Regions from separate parts of the Bacillus sp. SRL337 genome, predicted to be linked through region 2. Evidence: a T-box and tRNA genes for the amino acid it is inferred to sense, from the RefSeq annotation. Region 2 holds a T-box; the other holds one or more tRNA genes.
The links. A T-box is a leader RNA that pairs with one kind of tRNA and senses whether it is charged. The one in region 2 lies ahead of pheS (phenylalanine--tRNA ligase subunit alpha), so its partner is inferred to be a tRNA-Phe.

Region 1 (9,372 bases), 2.3 Mb from region 2:
CCAAGGCGACGATGCGTAGCCGACCTGAGAGGGTGATCGGCCACACTGGGACTGAGACACGGCCCAGACTCCTACGGGAGGCAGCAGTAGGGAATCTTCCGCAATGGACGAAAGTCTGACGGAGCAACGCCGCGTGAGTGATGAAGGTTTTCGGATCGTAAAGCTCTGTTGTTAGGGAAGAACAAGTGCCGTTCGAATAGGGCGGCACCTTGACGGTACCTAACCAGAAAGCCACGGCTAACTACGTGCCAGCAGCCGCGGTAATACGTAGGTGGCAAGCGTTGTCCGGAATTATTGGGCGTAAAGCGCGCGCAGGCGGTCTCTTAAGTCTGATGTGAAAGCCCACGGCTCAACCGTGGAGGGTCATTGGAAACTGGGGGACTTGAGTACAGAAGAGGAAAGTGGAATTCCACGTGTAGCGGTGAAATGCGTAGATATGTGGAGGAACACCAGTGGCGAAGGCGACTTTCTGGTCTGTAACTGACGCTGAGGCGCGAAAGCGTGGGGAGCAAACAGGATTAGATACCCTGGTAGTCCACGCCGTAAACGATGAGTGCTAAGTGTTAGAGGGTTTCCGCCCTTTAGTGCTGCAGCTAACGCATTAAGCACTCCGCCTGGGGAGTACGGTCGCAAGACTGAAACTCAAAGGAATTGACGGGGGCCCGCACAAGCGGTGGAGCATGTGGTTTAATTCGAAGCAACGCGAAGAACCTTACCAGGTCTTGACATCCTCTGACAACCCTAGAGATAGGGCGTTCCCCTTCGGGGGACAGAGTGACAGGTGGTGCATGGTTGTCGTCAGCTCGTGTCGTGAGATGTTGGGTTAAGTCCCGCAACGAGCGCAACCCTTGATCTTAGTTGCCAGCATTCAGTTGGGCACTCTAAGATGACTGCCGGTGACAAACCGGAGGAAGGTGGGGATGACGTCAAATCATCATGCCCCTTATGACCTGGGCTACACACGTGCTACAATGGACGGTACAAAGGGCAGCAAGACCGCGAGGTTTAGCAAATCCCATAAAACCGTTCTCAGTTCGGATTGCAGGCTGCAACTCGCCTGCATGAAGCTGGAATCGCTAGTAATCGCGGATCAGCATGCCGCGGTGAATACGTTCCCGGGCCTTGTACACACCGCCCGTCACACCACGAGAGTTTGTAACACCCGAAGTCGGTGAGGTAACCTTTTGGAGCCAGCCGCCTAAGGTGGGACAGATGATTGGGGTGAAGTCGTAACAAGGTAGCCGTATCGGAAGGTGCGGCTGGATCACCTCCTTTCTAAGGATATATGAGACGTGACGCGTTGATTTTGTTTTGTTCAGTTTTGATGGTTCAATCAGGTTTTTTCGCGCAGCGAAAATAACCCTCATTAACATCGCGCAGCGAAGCGGAGCTTTATGAGTTCCTTTCAATGCGATGACCATCAGGGCTTTTTGCGAAAGCAAAATAGCCAACCATAATTGTTCTTTGAAAACTAGATAAAGATAGTCATGAAGAAAGTCAAGAAAGAACCGAGAATTCGCCATTTTAGGATATCTCTTATGAGATATTGTTTTAAACTAAGGTGAAGGAGAAGCGAGGAGTGCAAGGCGCCCGTGTTTCTGAGCAGCGGAGTGTACCTTACCGTACATGAGCAGCGGAAGAAACGAAGGCAACGCCGCAATCCGAAGCTTATCGTTCGCCGATGGTTAAGTTAGAAAGGGCGCACGGTGGATGCCTTGGCACTAGGAGCCGATGAAGGACGGGACTAACACCGATATGCTTCGGGGAGCTGTAAGTAAGCTTTGATCCGGAGATTTCCGAATGGGGGAACCCGCTGCACGTAATGGTGCAGTATCCATACTTGAATACATAGAGTATGGAAGGCAGACCCGGGGAACTGAAACATCTAAGTACCCGGAGGAAGAGAAAGCAAACGCGATTCCCTGAGTAGCGGCGAGCGAAACGGGATTAGCCCAAACCAAGAGGCTTGCCTCTTGGGGTTGTAGGACACTCTATACGGAGTTACAAAGGAATGAAGTAGACGAAGAAGTCTGGAAAGGCTCGTCACAGAAGGTAACAACCCTGTAGTCGAAACTTCGTTCCCTCTTGAGTGGATCCTGAGTACGGCGGGACACGAGAAATCCCGTCGGAAGCTGGGAGGACCATCTCCCAAGGCTAAATACTCCCTAGTGACCGATAGTGAACCAGTACCGTGAGGGAAAGGTGAAAAGCACCCCGGAAGGGGAGTGAAATAGAACCTGAAACCGTGTGCCTACAAGTAGTCAGAGCCCGTTAACGGGTGATGGCGTGCCTTTTGTAGAATGAACCGGCGAGTTACGATCCCATGCAAGGTTAAGTCGGAAAGACGGAGCCGCAGCGAAAGCGAGTCTGAATAGGGCGAATGAGTATGTGGTCGTAGACCCGAAACCAGGTGATCTACCCATGTCCAGGGTGAAGTTCAGGTAACACTGAATGGAGGCCCGAACCCACGCACGTTGAAAAGTGCGGGGATGAGGTGTGGGTAGCGGAGAAATTCCAATCGAACTTGGAGATAGCTGGTTCTCTCCGAAATAGCTTTAGGGCTAGCCTCATGTAGTAAGAGTCTTGGAGGTAGAGCACTGTTTGGACTAGGGGCCCTCATCGGGTTACCGAATTCAGACAAACTCCGAATGCCAAAGACTTATCCATGGGAGTCAGACTGCGAGTGATAAGATCCGTAGTCGAAAGGGAAACAGCCCAGACCACCAGCTAAGGTCCCAAAGTATACGTTAAGTGGAAAAGGATGTGGAGTTGCTTAGACAACCAGGATGTTGGCTTAGAAGCAGCCACCATTTAAAGAGTGCGTAATAGCTCACTGGTCGAGTGACTCTGCGCCGAAAATGTACCGGGGCTAAACGTATCACCGAAGCTGTGGATTGACACCATTTGGTGTCAGTGGTAGGAGAGCGTTCTAAGGGCTGAGAAGCTGGACCGTAAGGACTGGTGGAGCGCTTAGAAGTGAGAATGCCGGTATGAGTAGCGAAAGACAGGTGAGAATCCTGTCCACCGAATGCCTAAGGTTTCCTGAGGAAGGCTCGTCCGCTCAGGGTTAGTCGGGACCTAAGCCGAGGCCGAAAGGCGTAGGCGATGGATAACAGGTTGATATTCCTGTACCACCTCTTTTCCGTTTGAGTGATGGGGGGACGCAGGAGGATAGGGTAAGCGCGCTGTTGGATATGCGCGTCTAAGCAGTTAGGCTGGTGATGAGGCAAATCCCGTCACCATAAAGGCTGAGCTGTGACAGCGAGGGAAATATAGTACCGAAGTTCCTGATTCCACACTGCCAAGAAAAGCCTCTAGCGAGGAAAAAGGTGCCCGTACCGCAAACCGACACAGGTAGGCGAGGAGAGAATCCTAAGGTGAGCGAGAGAACTCTCGTTAAGGAACTCGGCAAAATGACCCCGTAACTTCGGGAGAAGGGGTGCTCTGGTAGGGTGCAAGCCCGAGAGAGCCGCAGTGAATAGGCCCAGGCGACTGTTTAGCAAAAACACAGGTCTCTGCGAAGCCGTAAGGCGAAGTATAGGGGCTGACGCCTGCCCGGTGCTGGAAGGTTAAGGGGAGTGCTTAGCGCAAGCGAAGGTGCGAACCGAAGCCCCAGTAAACGGCGGCCGTAACTATAACGGTCCTAAGGTAGCGAAATTCCTTGTCGGGTAAGTTCCGACCCGCACGAAAGGCGCAACGATCTGGGCACTGTCTCAACGAGAGACTCGGTGAAATTATAGTACCTGTGAAGATGCAGGTTACCCGCGACAGGACGGAAAGACCCCGTGGAGCTTTACTGTAGCCTGATATTGAATTTTGGCACAGCTTGTACAGGATAGGTAGGAGCCTTGGAAACCGGAGCGCCAGCTTCGGTGGAGGCGCTGGTGGGATACTACCCTGGCTGTGTTGAACTTCTAACCCGCGCCCCTGATCGGGGTGGGAGACAGTGTCAGGTGGGCAGTTTGACTGGGGCGGTCGCCTCCTAAAGAGTAACGGAGGCGCCCAAAGGTTCCCTCAGAATGGTTGGAAATCATTCGCAGAGTGTAAAGGCACAAGGGAGCTTGACTGCGAGACCTACAAGTCGAGCAGGGACGAAAGTCGGGCTTAGTGATCCGGTGGTTCCGCATGGAAGGGCCATCGCTCAACGGATAAAAGCTACCCCGGGGATAACAGGCTTATCTCCCCCAAGAGTCCACATCGACGGGGAGGTTTGGCACCTCGATGTCGGCTCATCGCATCCTGGGGCTGTAGTCGGTCCCAAGGGTTGGGCTGTTCGCCCATTAAAGCGGTACGCGAGCTGGGTTCAGAACGTCGTGAGACAGTTCGGTCCCTATCCGTCGTGGGCGCAGGAAATTTGAGAGGAGCTGTCCTTAGTACGAGAGGACCGGGATGGACGCACCGCTGGTGTACCAGTTGTCTTGCCAAAGGCATCGCTGGGTAGCTATGTGCGGAAGGGATAAGTGCTGAAAGCATCTAAGCATGAAGCCCCCCTCGAGATGAGATTTCCCATCACTTTATGTGAGTAAGATCCCTGAAAGATGATCAGGTAGATAGGTCTGAGGTGGAAGCGTGGCGACACGTGCAGCTGACAGATACTAATCGATCGAGGACTTAACCACGTTAAAAAGCGCAGGCGGCTTTTAATAGCCGCCGGAGCTGGATTGCAAAATAGCGAAATTCGGAATCCTTTCTGATTCTTCATGACCTTTATCTAGTTTTGAGTGAATAATTTTAAAAGATTTTTTAAAAAAAGACTTGAAAAAATTATATAACTCGATATAATAGAACTTGTCCTTAAAAAAGACATTGTCTGGTGACAAAGGCGAAGAGGTCACACCCGTTCCCATGCCGAACACGGAAGTTAAGCTCTTCAGCGCCGATGGTAGTTGGGGGATTTCCCCCTGTGAGAGTAGGACGTCGCCAGGCTGAATTATTCCGCAGTAGCTCAGTGGTAGAGCTATCGGCTGTTAACCGATCGGTCGCAGGTTCGAGTCCTGCCTGCGGAGCCAAAAAATGGAGAGCTGTCCGAGTGGCCGAAGGAGCACGATTGGAAATCGTGTAGGCGGGTAACCCTGTCTCAAGGGTTCAAATCCCTTGCTCTCCGCCATTATACATACGGCCCGTTGGTCAAGCGGTTAAGACACCGCCCTTTCACGGCGGTAACACGGGTTCGAATCCCGTACGGGTCACCAACTCACAAAACAAAATATGGAGGATTAGCTCAGCTGGGAGAGCATCTGCCTTACAAGCAGAGGGTCGGCGGTTCGATCCCGTCATCCTCCACCATTCAATCATTATTATAAATCGTCGCGGGGTGGAGCAGTTCGGTAGCTCGTCGGGCTCATAACCCGAAGGTCGCAGGTTCAAATCCTGCCCCCGCAATACCATTCTTGACAAATAGGTTTGCTCCTTATGTTAAGGATAGATATTTTGCCTAACGGCAAAAATCTTTGGTCCGGTAGTTCAGTTGGTTAGAATGCCTGCCTGTCACGCAGGAGGTCGCGGGTTCGAGTCCCGTCCGGACCGCCATTTTTAAAAAGATCTTAGTCCAAACTAAGAGGGGTTCGATAAACGAAAAGGTCAAGGAAGTGACTGAGCGAATACCGGAGCGCACTGGAGGTGCGTGAGGATATGAGCGATGGAACTGACGAAGAGATTTAAAGTTTAGCGGAAGCCGAAACTATTACGGCTCAGTAGCTCAGTTGGTAGAGCAATGGACTGAAAATCCATGTGTCGGCGGTTCGATTCCGTCCTGAGCCACCATTTTCTAAAAATGCCGGTGTAGCTCAACTGGTAGAGCAACTGACTTGTAATCAGTAGGTTGGGGGTTCAAGTCCTCTTGCCGGCACCATCGGGAATATATGGAGGGGTAGCGAAGTGGCTAAACGCGGCGGACTGTAAATCCGCTCCTTCGGGTTCGGCAGTTCGAATCTGCCCCCCTCCACCACTTTTATAAAGTAAATAATTTCATAGGGGTATAGTTTAAAGGTAGAACAGAGGTCTCCAAAACCTCCAGTGTGGGTTCGATTCCTACTACCCCTGCCAATTTAGCTTATGGCGATTGTGGCGAAGTGGTTAACGCATCGGATTGTGGTTCCGACATTCGTGGGTTCGATTCCCATCAGTCGCCCCATAAGTTTTCACTAATTTGTTCTTAATTGCATATAATTATATCAGTGGGCTATAGCCAAGCGGTAAGGCATCGCACTTTGACTGCGACATGCGTTGGTTCGAATCCAGCTAGCCCAGCCAATAAGCGGAAGTAGTTCAGTGGTAGAACACCACCTTGCCAAGGTGGGGGTCGCGGGTTCGAATCCCGTCTTCCGCTCCAATGGCGGCATAGCCAAGTGGTAAGGCAGAGGTCTGCAAAACCTCTATCACCGGTTCAAATCCGGTTGCCGCCTCCAAACACTTGCCGGTGTGGCGGAATTGGCAGACGCGCACGACTCAAAATCGTGTTCCTTCTGGAGTGCCGGTTCGACCCCGGCCACCGGTACCATATGTATATTGCGGGTGTAGTTTAGTGGTAAAACCTCAGCCTTCCAAGCTGATGATGAGGGTTCGATTCCCTTCACCCGCTCCATACATACAAACTCAAACCTTTCTCATTGTGAGAAAGGTTTTTTTGCTGTTCCTTTTGATATAGACCATAAATTTAAATGGAATTACACTATCATACCAAGTTCTCTGTGAATAGCTTCCTGCAGCAATTATCCAGCCAACTCCCTCTGATCTGCCCCTGTCTTTTATGGAAGGAATCCGTTCAACCGATCCCTTGTTTTCGACAAAAACCAACATGATTCGGGGAGTGACTGTCACCAATTTAAGAGACCAACTCCCAACTAATCACAATAGTGCTCCTTCCTTGTCAATATTGTATACCCTTACTAGAAAGCGCTTCCATTATACTTTAGGAAAGAAATTCATTTAAAGGCGGTGATGCTAGTGAAGACAAAGATCGAAACAGAACCTGTGAGCCCAAAGAGGCAGCTTAACAGAGCAGCGAAGAAAAAGGTAAAGTACAAGAGCATTCTTATCTATGCAGCGTTTGTAGGGCCTGCTCTGCTTTTTTTTCTGGTGATTCAGATCATTCCATTCTTAATGGGGCTTTATTATTCGTTTACATCATGGAATGGAGTCAGTTCTGCTGTTCAATGGGTAGGGTTTGAAAACTACACAAAGATTTTCACAAATGACACAGCTTTCTATGAATCATTCAAATTTACAACTAAGTTTATGCTGGCAGCTGTTGTGATCAGTAACCTGATCGGGTTCAGCTTTGCCCTTCTTCTGACTGCAGCATTGAAAACAAGAAATATATTAAGGACAGTATTTTTCATCCCGAATGTGATCGGAGGGCTGCTGCTCGGTTTTATCTGGCAGTTCATCTTCGTCAAAGGGTTCGCCTCGGTAGGAAATATGACAGGTCTCGGATTCTTCAAGATGCCATGGCTTGGGGATGAGACGACAGCGTTTTGGGGGATTGTCATTGTCTTCGCCTGGCAGATCAGCGGTTATATGATGGTAATTTATGTAGCAGCACTTCAAGGAGTGGATACATCCTTATTGGAGGCAGCGAAAATAGACGGGGCTTCAAGCTGGGCTGTACTGACAAAAATTATTATCCCGTTGATTCTGCCTGCATTTACAATATGTTTCTTCCTGACAATTTCTATGGCATTCAAGATTTTTGACTTGAATATCTCCCTGACTGGAGGTGGGCCATTCAATTCCACTCAATCAGTTGCCATTAACATTTATCAGGAGGCATTCCAAAATAACCGTTATGGCTTGGGTACAGCGAAATCCATCCTGTTCTTTGTGGTAGTAGCTGTCTTTACGACTGCTCAAGTGATGCTGACGAAGAAGAAGGAGGTTGAGGCGTAATGGGCAGCCGCTATACGAAAAGGACATTTGTTCTGGAAATCATTGGAGTTACAATCGGGCTCATCTTTCTTATCCCTTTTTACTTTGTACTGGTCAATTCTGTTAAGCCTTTTGCTGCAATATTGATAGATGCTGCTGCATGGCCGGAAGAGTTCCTTTTCTCCAATTATATAAAGGTATGGGAAGTCATCAATTTTCCCAAAGCCTTCTGGAACTCACTGATCATAACGTTATTCAGCAATATAGGTTTGGTCATTATCAGCTCCATGGCCGCGTGGAAAATGGTAAGGACGCCAGGCAAGTTCAGCAAGCTTTTATTTATCCTGTTTGTCTCCGCGATGGTGATCCCCTTCCAGACAGTGATGATTCCGCTCATGAAGCTGGGAGGCGCTCTACTTCTGACCAACAGCCTTCATGGCCTTATCATCATGTATTTCGGCTTTGGCGTTCCACTATCATTGTTCCTTTACCACGGGTTTGTAAAAACAGTTCCGGTGGAAATCGAGGAATCTGCGATGATTGATGGCTGCAGCCCATTCGGGGTATTTTGGCGGATCGTTTTTCCGCTCCTAAAACCGATTACCGTTACGGTCATCATCCTGAACACACTGTGGATCTGGAATGACTATCTGCTGCCTCTGTTGGTATTGCAAGATGCTGAATTGAGGACGATTCCTTTGGCAGCAAGCTCATTCTTTGCCCAATATACAAAACAATGGGATATGGGACTTGCGGCACTGGTACTGGGTATTACGCCAATCATCATCTTCTTCCTATTTCTACAAAAACATATTATTAAGGGAATTGCGGCAGGATCCATTAAGTAGATATAAAGGTCCTGGTAAACTCCGGGAATTTATATAAAATAATACTAAGTACCAGGGAGGTCAAACCATTTATGAAACGTTTTCTGCTTTTATGTATGTCTTTCGCATTTGTATTCGGTATTGCTGCCGGATGCTCTTCTTCTGAAAACAGTTCAGGTAATTCAGATGGGGATACCACTTCAGGAGATGATGTCGTTACCCTGAATTTCTTTCAGTTCAAAGTGGAAATTGCCGATCAGCTTGCTGAAATGATCAAAGAATTTGAAGCTGAGCATCCAGACATCAAAGTTAAACTTGAAACTGTCGGGGGCGGTGCTGATTACGGTGCAGCGCTGAAGGCAAAGTTTGCTTCTGGTGAAGAGCCGGATATCTTCAATAACGGCGGATTTAAAGAGTTGGAACTGTGGAAAGAAAAATTGGCAGATCTATCAGGAGAGCCTTGGGTTGATCACGTTCTTCCTATAGGTAAAGTTCCTATGACTGATGAAGACGGCAAGCTTTATGGAATGCCTGTAAATCTCGAAGGATATGGATTTGTCTACAATAAAGATTTATTTGAGAAAGCAGGTGTTTCAGAACCGCCTGCAACAATCGATGAATTGAAAGCCGCTTCTGAAAAATTAAAAACAGCCGGTATCACTCCATTCTCTGCGGGTTA
Region 2 (9,372 bases):
GATAACTTAGGAAGCTTGATCGCTAAGAAAGTCGGCGATGAAAACGGTCCGAAGATCATGATAGCTGGCCATCTTGATGAAGTCGGCTTTATGATTACGCAAATTGATGACAAAGGATTCCTCCGCTTCCAAACAGTCGGCGGCTGGTGGTCACAGGTAATGCTGGCACAGCGTGTGACAATAGTAACGAAGAAGGGCGATATTACAGGTGTTATCGGATCCAAACCACCACATATCCTTCCTGCTGAAGCGCGCAAGAAGCCGGTCGATATCAAGGATATGTTCATCGATATCGGTGCATCCAGCCGCGATGAAGCCCAAGAGTGGGGTGTCAAGCCGGGCGATATGGTTGTTCCGTACTTTGAATTCACTGTAATGAACAATGAAAAGATGCTTTTGGCTAAAGCGTGGGATAACCGAATCGGCTGTGCGATTGCCATCGATGTCCTAAAAGGATTGAAAGGTGAAAATCATCCAAACGTCGTTTATGGTGTTGGAACAGTCCAGGAAGAAGTTGGTCTTCGCGGAGCAAGAACTTCTGCTGCAAAAATCAACCCTGACATTGCTTTTGGTGTCGATGTTGGTATTGCTGGGGATACTCCTGGAATCTCTGAAAAAGAAGCACAAAGCAAAATGGGTGAAGGCCCGCAGATCATTCTTTATGATGCATCCATGGTATCTCACAAAGGACTGCGTGATTTCGTAACTGATATTGCTGATGAAAACAACATCCCTTATCAATTTGATGCCATCGCTGGGGGCGGTACAGATTCAGGTGCCATCCACTTGACTGCTAACGGTGTCCCGGCATTGTCCATCACAATCGCAACTCGCTACATTCACTCACATGCAGCGATGCTTCACCGTGATGATTATGAAAATGCCGTTAAATTAATCACTGAAGTCATCAAGCGTCTTGATAAAGATACAGTCGCTAAAATTACATTTGATTGATTTGTTAAGGAGACTCCTTTTTGGGGTCTCTTTTTGATTGTGTTAGGTTTGTGTGTATTTCAAGGCCATTTTGGAGGGCGAAAGTGGTTTTGATGTACTTGAAGAGTGGAGTCAAGGCAGAACTGGGAGAAGGGGGTTGAAGTGATGTACTTGAAAGGTGGTTTTAAGGCGTTTGTGTGAGCAGAAAGTGAACATGAGGGAGATGAATTTAATTTTTTGGTAGATTGGAGCGGAAGGTGTACGAGTTCCTGCGGAATCTCGACAGGTGAGACCCTGCAGGCGAAGCCAGCTACAAGGCCCCAATGGCTATCGAACTTCAGTCTTCCTCCTTACGATAAGCCATCATCGAATCGCTAACGCTCTTCGTGATTCCTTTATCTCATGCGAAAGCCTTCCAGTTCGTACGCCGCTGAGCGGGGCCATTCCGCTTTTTGTGAAGCTGAGGTGGCCAACCCAGCTACAGCGGCCAACACCTAGCGGATTTCGGTCTCCCTCCTTGCGATAAGTCATCATCAACTCACTCTGTTCGTTGTGATTCCTTTATCTCATACGGGATCCCTCCAATTCGTACGGTGCTGAGCTGAGCGGCCGCTTCCGCTTTATAGTTCACCGCGAGCCCCGCGGAATAGTACACCTGGAGCGGAAATTTTATTATATTCAAATCAAAAACGGATGCCCGGTAAGCATCCGCATCCACTATTTATTCAAGCCTTCTTCAATCGTTTCCAAAAGCATCTTCTGCTCTTGTTGATCTGCATTATTCCAGAATACTTCCATCAAAACGCCAAGACCAGGAAGTGTTTTTTCTTCTCCGCCCTGAATCGCGTCAACGATGGTGTCCTTTAACTGATCCTGATTGTTTCCGGATACATTATGGATAATCGCATTACGTAAGTTTAAGCCCATTTAAAACGCTCCTTTACCCTGATAGTAATGTTTTCAAGGATATCTTCTCCTCACTGAGCGTTTATTATGTATATAATCTGATGTATAATGTAAATTCGAAAGCGGCATATAACGAACAAAGGCTGCTAAATCGTTCACAAGGAGATTAAACTGTGAAATACGTCCAATCTGCAAAAAATCCGCAAGTGAAACAATGGAAAAAACTTCATACGAAAAAAGAGCGGGAACGCTCAGGTACATATATGGTTGAAGGCTTTCATCTTGTTGAAGAAGCCCTGAAATATAAAGGGATTGTCAAAGAAGTCCTTATAAAAGAAGGTGTAGATCTCCCTTCCGCCTGGAATATGGATGATGTCTGGATTACTACCCTCTCAGAAGATGCAGCAAAAGCAGTCTCTGCAACGGAATCAAGTCAGGGGGTATTCGCTGTTTGTCATCAACAAGAAGAGGGAAACCTTGACCTCAAGGGCAAGACATTTCTGCTGCTGGATGAAGTGCAGGATCCCGGAAATCTAGGGACCATCATCCGGACGGCAGATGCTGCAGGAATCAATCATATCATCCTTGGCGAGGGTTCAGCTGATCTTTATAATCCCAAAGTGCTGAGGTCTGCACAGGGAAGCCACTTTCACCTGCCGATCATCAAAGGGGAGCTCTCAAGCTGGATAGGGCAACTGAAAGCTGTAGGAATTCCTGTGTACGGAACAGCATTAGAAAATGGTGTTGAGTACAATACAATATCCAGTTCGGAATCATTTGCGCTGATTCTCGGAAATGAAGGAAATGGCGTTTCAAAGGCCATATTAAATTCCACTGATCAGAACCTTTATGTGCCGATTTATGGTAAGAGCGAATCCTTGAATGTCGCCATTGCAGCCGGTATTTTAATGTATCATTTAAAAAAGGCGCATTAATTTTACGAAAAGGTTTGAAAACAGCCTCAATGTTTTCTATAATAGATTGCACATATAGTAAAAACAGTGATAGAGAAAAGTAGCATGTTTGTAACCATTTCAGGGAAAGAGTATCCGGACTGAAAGTACTCTTATGGACAGCATTGTGAACGTTCACCTCTTGAGTTGGCATCGGGACCGTTTCTGGTGAAACCGAAAGATGCCCCGGCGAAAAGCCGTTATCCCAATGAAGAGGACACAGGACTAAGTCCATGTGTTTTAATAAGGGTGGTACCGCGACGATAACCTCGTCCCTTGATTGGGAATGAGGTTTTTTTGTTGTAAAAAATAAATTGCCAAAATTAGCTAAGGAGGCCATTTGCATGGAAGCAAAATTAAAGCAGCTGCAAGAGGAAGCTCTCGAAAAAATCGAAGCAGCAGAGGGGCTTAAAGAGCTCAATGATATCCGTGTCGCCTATCTCGGGAAAAAAGGACCAATTACCGAAGTATTGAAAGGAATGGGCAAGCTTTCGGCGGAAGAGCGTCCAAAAATGGGAGCTCTTGCAAACGAAGTGCGTGCCGCAGTCACTGAACGCCTGGAAGAAAAAAATGAAAAGTTGGAAAAAGAAGCTGTCAACAAAAAGCTTGCAGCAGAAACCATTGATGTAACCCTTCCTGGCAGGCCAGTCAAGAAAGGAAGCAAACATCCACTGACGAAAATCGTGGAAGAAATTGAGGATCTCTTTATCGGAATGGGGTACAGCATTGCCGAAGGTCCCGAAGTGGAAACGGACTTTTACAACTTTGAAGCATTGAACCTTCCGAAAGGGCATCCGGCAAGGGATATGCAGGACTCTTTCTACATTACGGAGGAAACTTTACTTAGAACCCACACTTCACCTGTGCAGGCTAGAACGATGGAGAAGCATAAAGGAAAAGGGCCGATCAAGGTCATTTGTCCAGGAAAGGTGTACCGCCGCGATAATGACGATGCGACGCATTCCCACCAGTTCATGCAAATTGAGGGGCTTGTGATCGGTGAAAATATCCGCATGAGTGACTTGAAGGGAACTCTGCAGGCATTTGCCAAAAAAATGTTCGGTGAGGACAGAGAAATACGCCTGCGCCCGAGCTTCTTCCCTTTCACAGAGCCTTCTGTTGAAATGGATATCACATGTAAGATGTGCGGCGGCGAAGGCTGCAGAGTATGTAAAGGAACCGGTTGGATTGAAATTTTAGGAGCTGGGATGGTCCATCCAAATGTCCTGGAAATGGCCGGATTCGATTCTGGAAAATATACCGGGTTTGCTTTCGGTATGGGACCTGAACGAATTGCGATGCTTAAATATGGGATTGATGATATCCGACATTTCTATACAGACGACGTTCGTTTCTTAAATCAATTTCAAATTCAAGAATAAAAGAGCTTAAGGAGGCAGGAAAATGTTTGTTTCATATAAGTGGCTGCAGGATTATGTAGATCTTTCCGGCATCAATCCCGAAGAGCTGGCTGAAAAAATCACCCGAAGCGGAATCGAAGTAGAGGGTGTCGATGTAATCGGAGAAGGTATCAAGAATGTAGTGGTTGGGCACGTACTGGAGTGCGAACCTCATCCAGACGCAGATAAACTAAACAGATGCCAGGTGGACGTGGGTGAAGGGGAACCGGTTCAAATCATCTGTGGTGCTCCAAACGTAGCTGCTGGCCAGAAGGTGCCGGTTGCAAAAGTAGGCGCAGTACTGCCGGGCAATTTTAAAATTAAAAAAGCGAAGCTGCGCGGTCAGGCATCCAATGGGATGATCTGTTCACTGCAGGAGCTTGGTGTTGAAGGCAAACTTGTCCCAAAAGAGCATGCAGAAGGAATTTATGTTTTTGCAAACGATGCAGAGGTTGGTTCTGATGCGGTAGCGGAACTTAATTTGGATGATGCGGTTCTGGAGTTAGGACTGACACCAAACAGAGCAGATGCCATGAGCATGCTGGGTGTAGCTTATGAAGTTGCAGCCATCTTGGGCCGTGATGTTAAAAAGCCTGAAATTCAAGTTGTGGAGTCCTCTGAGAAAGCTTCCGATTACATTTCAGTAAAAGTGGAAGCAACTGAAGATAATCCTCTTTACGTGGCTAAGATTATTAAAAACATTAAAATCGGGCCATCACCAATGTGGATGCAGAACCGGCTGATTGCATCTGGGATCAGACCGCATAACAATGTGGTGGATATCACGAACTATATCCTTCTTGAATATGGCCAGCCGCTTCATGCATTCGATTATGACCGTCTGGGATCCAAGGAAATCCTTGTGAGAAGAGCAAAACCGGACGAAGTGATTGTCACATTGGATGATGAAGAAAGAAAATTAAACGAAAACCATTTGGTCATTACAAATGGAAAAGAACCCGTTGCATTAGCTGGTGTAATGGGCGGCGCGAACTCTGAAGTAGGTTCAGAAACTACGACTGTTTTACTTGAGTCAGCTTACTTTGCCGGCAATCCTGTTCGTACAGCATCCAAGGATCATGGCCTGCGAAGCGAAGCGAGCTCACGTTATGAAAAAGGAGTAGATCCAAACCGGGTAAGAGAAGCAGCCGAAAGAGCGGTATCCCTGATGGTACAGTATGCCGGCGGCGAGGTAATGGGAGGTTCCGTTACAGTTGATAACCTGAAAGCAGAGCCTGCTGTCGTGACCATCACCTTGGAAAAAATCAACTCTGTACTTGGTACGGATATCAGTGCAGACGAAGTGGAATCAATCTTCAACCGACTTGGGTTTGAAGTTGCTGTCCAAGGAAGTGAATTCCAAGTGACAGTCCCGACACGAAGAGGGGACATCACAATCGAAGAAGACCTTCTTGAAGAAGTGGCCAGACTTTATGGTTATGATAACCTGCCAATGACATTGCCAGAAGGTGATGCAACGGCAGGCAGCCTGACACCATTCCAAAATAAACGCCGTGCAACACGACGCAATCTTGAAGGTGCCGGTCTGATGCAGGCCATCACTTACTCACTCACAAATGATGCAAAAGCAGGACAGTTTGCGCTTCATAAGCGTGAACCAATCCGTTTACTCATGCCGATGAGTGAAGAGCGAAGCAACCTGCGTCTAAGTATCGTTCCGCAATTGCTGGAAGCATTGTCATATAATATAGCCCGTCAGAACGATTCTCTTGCTTTTTATGAAGTCGGTTCGGTCTTCTTGAAAGAAGAAGATCAGGAGCTTCCTTCTGAACATGAGCATATTGCAGGTGCAGTCACTGGCTTGTGGAACAGCCATCCATGGCAGGGTGAAAAGAAGCCGGTTGATTTCTTTGTTGTAAAAGGAATTCTGGAAGGCCTGTTTGAGGAACTGGGTGTTGCGGAACACATCAGCTTCCGCCAAGCTGAACGTGATGGGATGCATCCTGGCCGTACGGCAGAAGTTCTGCTGGATGGCACGTTGATCGGCTTCGCCGGACAGGTACATCCTGAGGTTCAAAAAGATATGGACCTTAACGAAACGTATGTATTTGAAATGGAAGCAGCCCCTGTATTCAATTACAATCTGCCGGCACTTCAGTACTCACCCATTCCAAGATATCCATCCATTACAAGAGATGTTGCACTTGTGGTCAACCAGGATGTCAAAGCAGGCGAGTTGAAGTCCATCATTAAGGAAGCAGGCGGCAAGCTGCTGAAAGAGGTATCCATCTTCGACCTTTATCAAGGCGAGCACATGGAGCCAGGAAAGAAATCTCTTGCGTATTCATTGAAATACTTCGACCCTGCCCGTACACTGACGGACGATGAAGTGGTCAAGGCGCACAATAAAGTCCTTGACGCAGTGAAAGAAAAAGCTGGAGCTGAATTAAGAGGATAATTACAAATGAAACGCCCCCGCAAAGCTGTCTTTGCGGGGGCGTTTCTGTTTCGTCAGTTGAAGTGGTTAAGTTTTGGAGCGGAACGAACCATTAAGAGGTTCCAGAGTCCAAAAAGAAGGGGAGCACCAGTCTCAAAGGCGTCTAGAGAGGTTCTAAACAATCACCTGAAACGTCCCTTCATCCATTATCTCATCCCCGTGCCAGTTTCTGCGCTTTATCACTATTCGCAAAATGCCACTTCGTTAACTTCTTCAATTCTGCTGTACCATGCTTCCGGATGATTTTGGCCCCGGCGATATCCACTTGCTTTCCTGCCCCCTTAGGGAGGGTAATGCCTGCGGAGACGCTGAGTTTATCCATTTCTTTCACAAACGCATAGCGTGCAAGAATGGAGGCTGCTGCAACGGAGAGATGTATGCTCTCGCCTTTGGTGCTGAACAAAACTTTTTCTCTGTGAATCTCTTTTTGGCCAGCCAAATATTTATAATAGATGTTTTCTTCGGCGAACTGATCGATCAAAATTGCCTCTGGCTCCTCCGGAGAGAGTTTTTGAAGCAAATTAAGAATGGCCCTGTTATGCAGCAGTGCTTTGATTTTTCCCTGGGACATCCCTTTTTCCTGTAATTCGTTATACTTCGGGTTATGGCAGACGAGGAGACTGTATGGGATGACGGATAACAGGTCCTTCGCAATTGCGATGATCTTATCATCTGTCAGGTTCTTTGAGTCTTTGACACCGAGCTCCTTCAATAGCGGAATCTGCTCTTTTTTTACATACGCTGCAACAACTGTGATAGGGCCGAAAAAGTCTCCTGTCCCTACTTCATCTGATCCTATGAGAGACATTTCAGCGATGTTGGCCGGCAATTTTGGATTCGTTTTGGGTTTGCCGCTTTTAGATGGAGCTGAGGCTTGAGCAGTTCCCCATTTTCCCGCTTCATCCTGCCCGTTCCCTCCTTGAAACAGGACCTTTCCCGAACGATAGGCGGTAATGGTGCAGCCTGGTACTTTTGCTGTAAAGACTGACCCAGGAGGCATTTTATCCTGAAGACTATTTTTATAATATGCTTTCATTTCATTCATCCTTGCTGCGGTGCATTGTAAAACAGTGTTTGCCACAAAGCCCACTCCCTTCTCGTAAAGTGTTTCGTATGTATGGTTGAACCTAAATCATATCAGACTTTGTTTGCTTTTAGAATTGTTAACAAAATTAGACTGAAAATGACAAATTCTTTCCCATTCTAAATATTTTCATGTTATGATAATGTTTAGGATTCTTATGATAGGGGGCTTTCATGTTGTCTCAAGAACAAAAAAACCGTACAACTGTGGATATTTATGGGACGCAATATGTCATTGTAGGAACTGAATCTACCAGTCATATCCGCCTTGTCGCTTCCTTAGTAGACGAGAAGATGAGAGAGATCAGCTCCATGAATCCTTCCCTGGATAAAAGCAAGCTTGCAGTACTGACGGCAGTGAACACTCTTCACGATAATCTAAAACTGAAAGAGTACTGTGAAAGTCTGGAAGAGGAATTAAAAAAATTAAAGGATTGAAAATATTATGCTTGATTTAGCACTATTGATTATCCTCATTTTCGGGTTCTTTGTCGGATTGAGGAGAGGGTTTATCCTTCAGCTTGTACATATGACAGGCTTTATCATTTCTTTTATCATTGCCTACATTTATTATGATCAGTTGGCCCCAAAATTAACGCTGTGGATTCCTTTCCCCGTGCTTGATGAAGAGTCTGCATTGAACATGCTCTTTGAAGCAACGAATCTGGATCAATCCTATTATCGGGTCATCGCATTTGCCATCATATTCTTTGCTGCCCGGATTCTTTTTCAAATCATCGGTTCCATGCTCGATTTCCTTGCACACCTGCCGATATTGAAGCAATTCAATGCTCTTGGCGGCGGGATACTCGGGTTCATTGAAACATATATTGTCATCTTTATCCTATTATACATTGCAGCTCTGCTGCCGATCGCTGTGGTGCAGACACTGCTGAACGATTCAGTACTTGCTGAATTCATGATCACCCATACGCCGTTTTTATCAGACCAGGTGCAAGAATGGTGGATCAATTACGTGGGGGAATAATATTACATGAGGACTGGCCCGTTAAACCTGGGCCAGTCCCTCTTTTTGTTTTGCCTTCTTTGTATACTTTATTGCCATTTAACATGAATTGCCAAGATATGCCCGATTTTCACCGGGAATATCTCGAAAAGAAAGAGAGAAAAGAGCTGCTCTTCCATTCCATTCAGATAGAAAAGCCCTAGTATCCAAGGGGAAATCCGGGCCATGGGATTTTTCCAGAAGCAACAATCACGAAAACAGCCGTTAGTTTAAGGTAATGGTTACGCTGCAAGTATCTGAATCCACGGGAGCGGTGAACGAATCAGCCGAAGCAGCTGCACAGCACCTGCCGGGTTGGGGGGGACCGCATGAGGTAAAGGAATTTCAATGAACGAAGATTGTTGTTGATGACATCATGAAAAAGTGGAAAGTCCAGTCACCTGAGTATCGACTGGACTTACTCCGATGCAGATGGGTCACATTAGTCTCACAGGAGGTATCACCCAATCAACCTCTTTCTTAATGATGGAAATCAGGTTTGAAAATGTGTAAACGGATTGAACATTAATCTTTGAATGCCTCCTCCCCTGTCTATCTTTTTCCTTTTAGGCAGGTATTCTGATAGTATTAATAGTGGAGGCTGAAAAAATAGTCCCGCGAATGAATATTACT

Region 1: it has a tRNA-Phe gene. The T-box ahead of pheS (phenylalanine--tRNA ligase subunit alpha) is inferred to sense a tRNA for this amino acid. The anticodon was not compared.

The regions. Positions count from the first base shown of each region.
Region 1 is NZ_OZ481793.1:1,112,418-1,121,789, forward strand. Features, by position in the region: rRNA gene AC4E8A_RS05445 (16S ribosomal RNA) at 1-1,275, shown strand, start outside; rRNA gene AC4E8A_RS05450 (23S ribosomal RNA) at 1,684-4,619, shown strand; rRNA gene rrf (5S ribosomal RNA) at 4,810-4,926, shown strand; tRNA gene AC4E8A_RS05460 (tRNA-Asn) at 4,935-5,009, shown strand; tRNA gene AC4E8A_RS05465 (tRNA-Ser) at 5,016-5,107, shown strand; tRNA gene AC4E8A_RS05470 (tRNA-Glu) at 5,118-5,192, shown strand; tRNA gene AC4E8A_RS05475 (tRNA-Val) at 5,211-5,286, shown strand; tRNA gene AC4E8A_RS05480 (tRNA-Met) at 5,309-5,382, shown strand; tRNA gene AC4E8A_RS05485 (tRNA-Asp) at 5,453-5,529, shown strand; tRNA gene AC4E8A_RS05490 (tRNA-Phe) at 5,688-5,763, shown strand; tRNA gene AC4E8A_RS05495 (tRNA-Thr) at 5,776-5,851, shown strand; tRNA gene AC4E8A_RS05500 (tRNA-Tyr) at 5,864-5,947, shown strand; tRNA gene AC4E8A_RS05505 (tRNA-Trp) at 5,972-6,045, shown strand; tRNA gene AC4E8A_RS05510 (tRNA-His) at 6,058-6,133, shown strand; tRNA gene AC4E8A_RS05515 (tRNA-Gln) at 6,178-6,252, shown strand; tRNA gene AC4E8A_RS05520 (tRNA-Gly) at 6,257-6,331, shown strand; tRNA gene AC4E8A_RS05525 (tRNA-Cys) at 6,334-6,407, shown strand; tRNA gene AC4E8A_RS05530 (tRNA-Leu) at 6,415-6,499, shown strand; tRNA gene AC4E8A_RS05535 (tRNA-Gly) at 6,510-6,583, shown strand; gene AC4E8A_RS05540 (carbohydrate ABC transporter permease) at 6,940-7,887, shown strand; gene AC4E8A_RS05545 (carbohydrate ABC transporter permease) at 7,887-8,714, shown strand; gene AC4E8A_RS05550 (ABC transporter substrate-binding protein) at 8,786-9,372, shown strand, end outside.
Region 2 is NZ_OZ481793.1:3,470,797-3,480,168, reverse strand. Features, by position in the region: gene AC4E8A_RS17660 (M42 family metallopeptidase) at 1-954, shown strand, start outside; gene sspI (small acid-soluble spore protein SspI) at 1,651-1,860, opposite strand; gene AC4E8A_RS17650 (TrmH family RNA methyltransferase) at 2,013-2,774, shown strand; T-box leader at 2,832-3,072, shown strand; gene pheS (phenylalanine--tRNA ligase subunit alpha) at 3,137-4,174, shown strand; gene pheT (phenylalanine--tRNA ligase subunit beta) at 4,197-6,611, shown strand; gene rnhC (ribonuclease HIII) at 6,802-7,731, opposite strand; gene zapA (cell division protein ZapA) at 7,911-8,171, shown strand; gene AC4E8A_RS17625 (CvpA family protein) at 8,179-8,721, shown strand.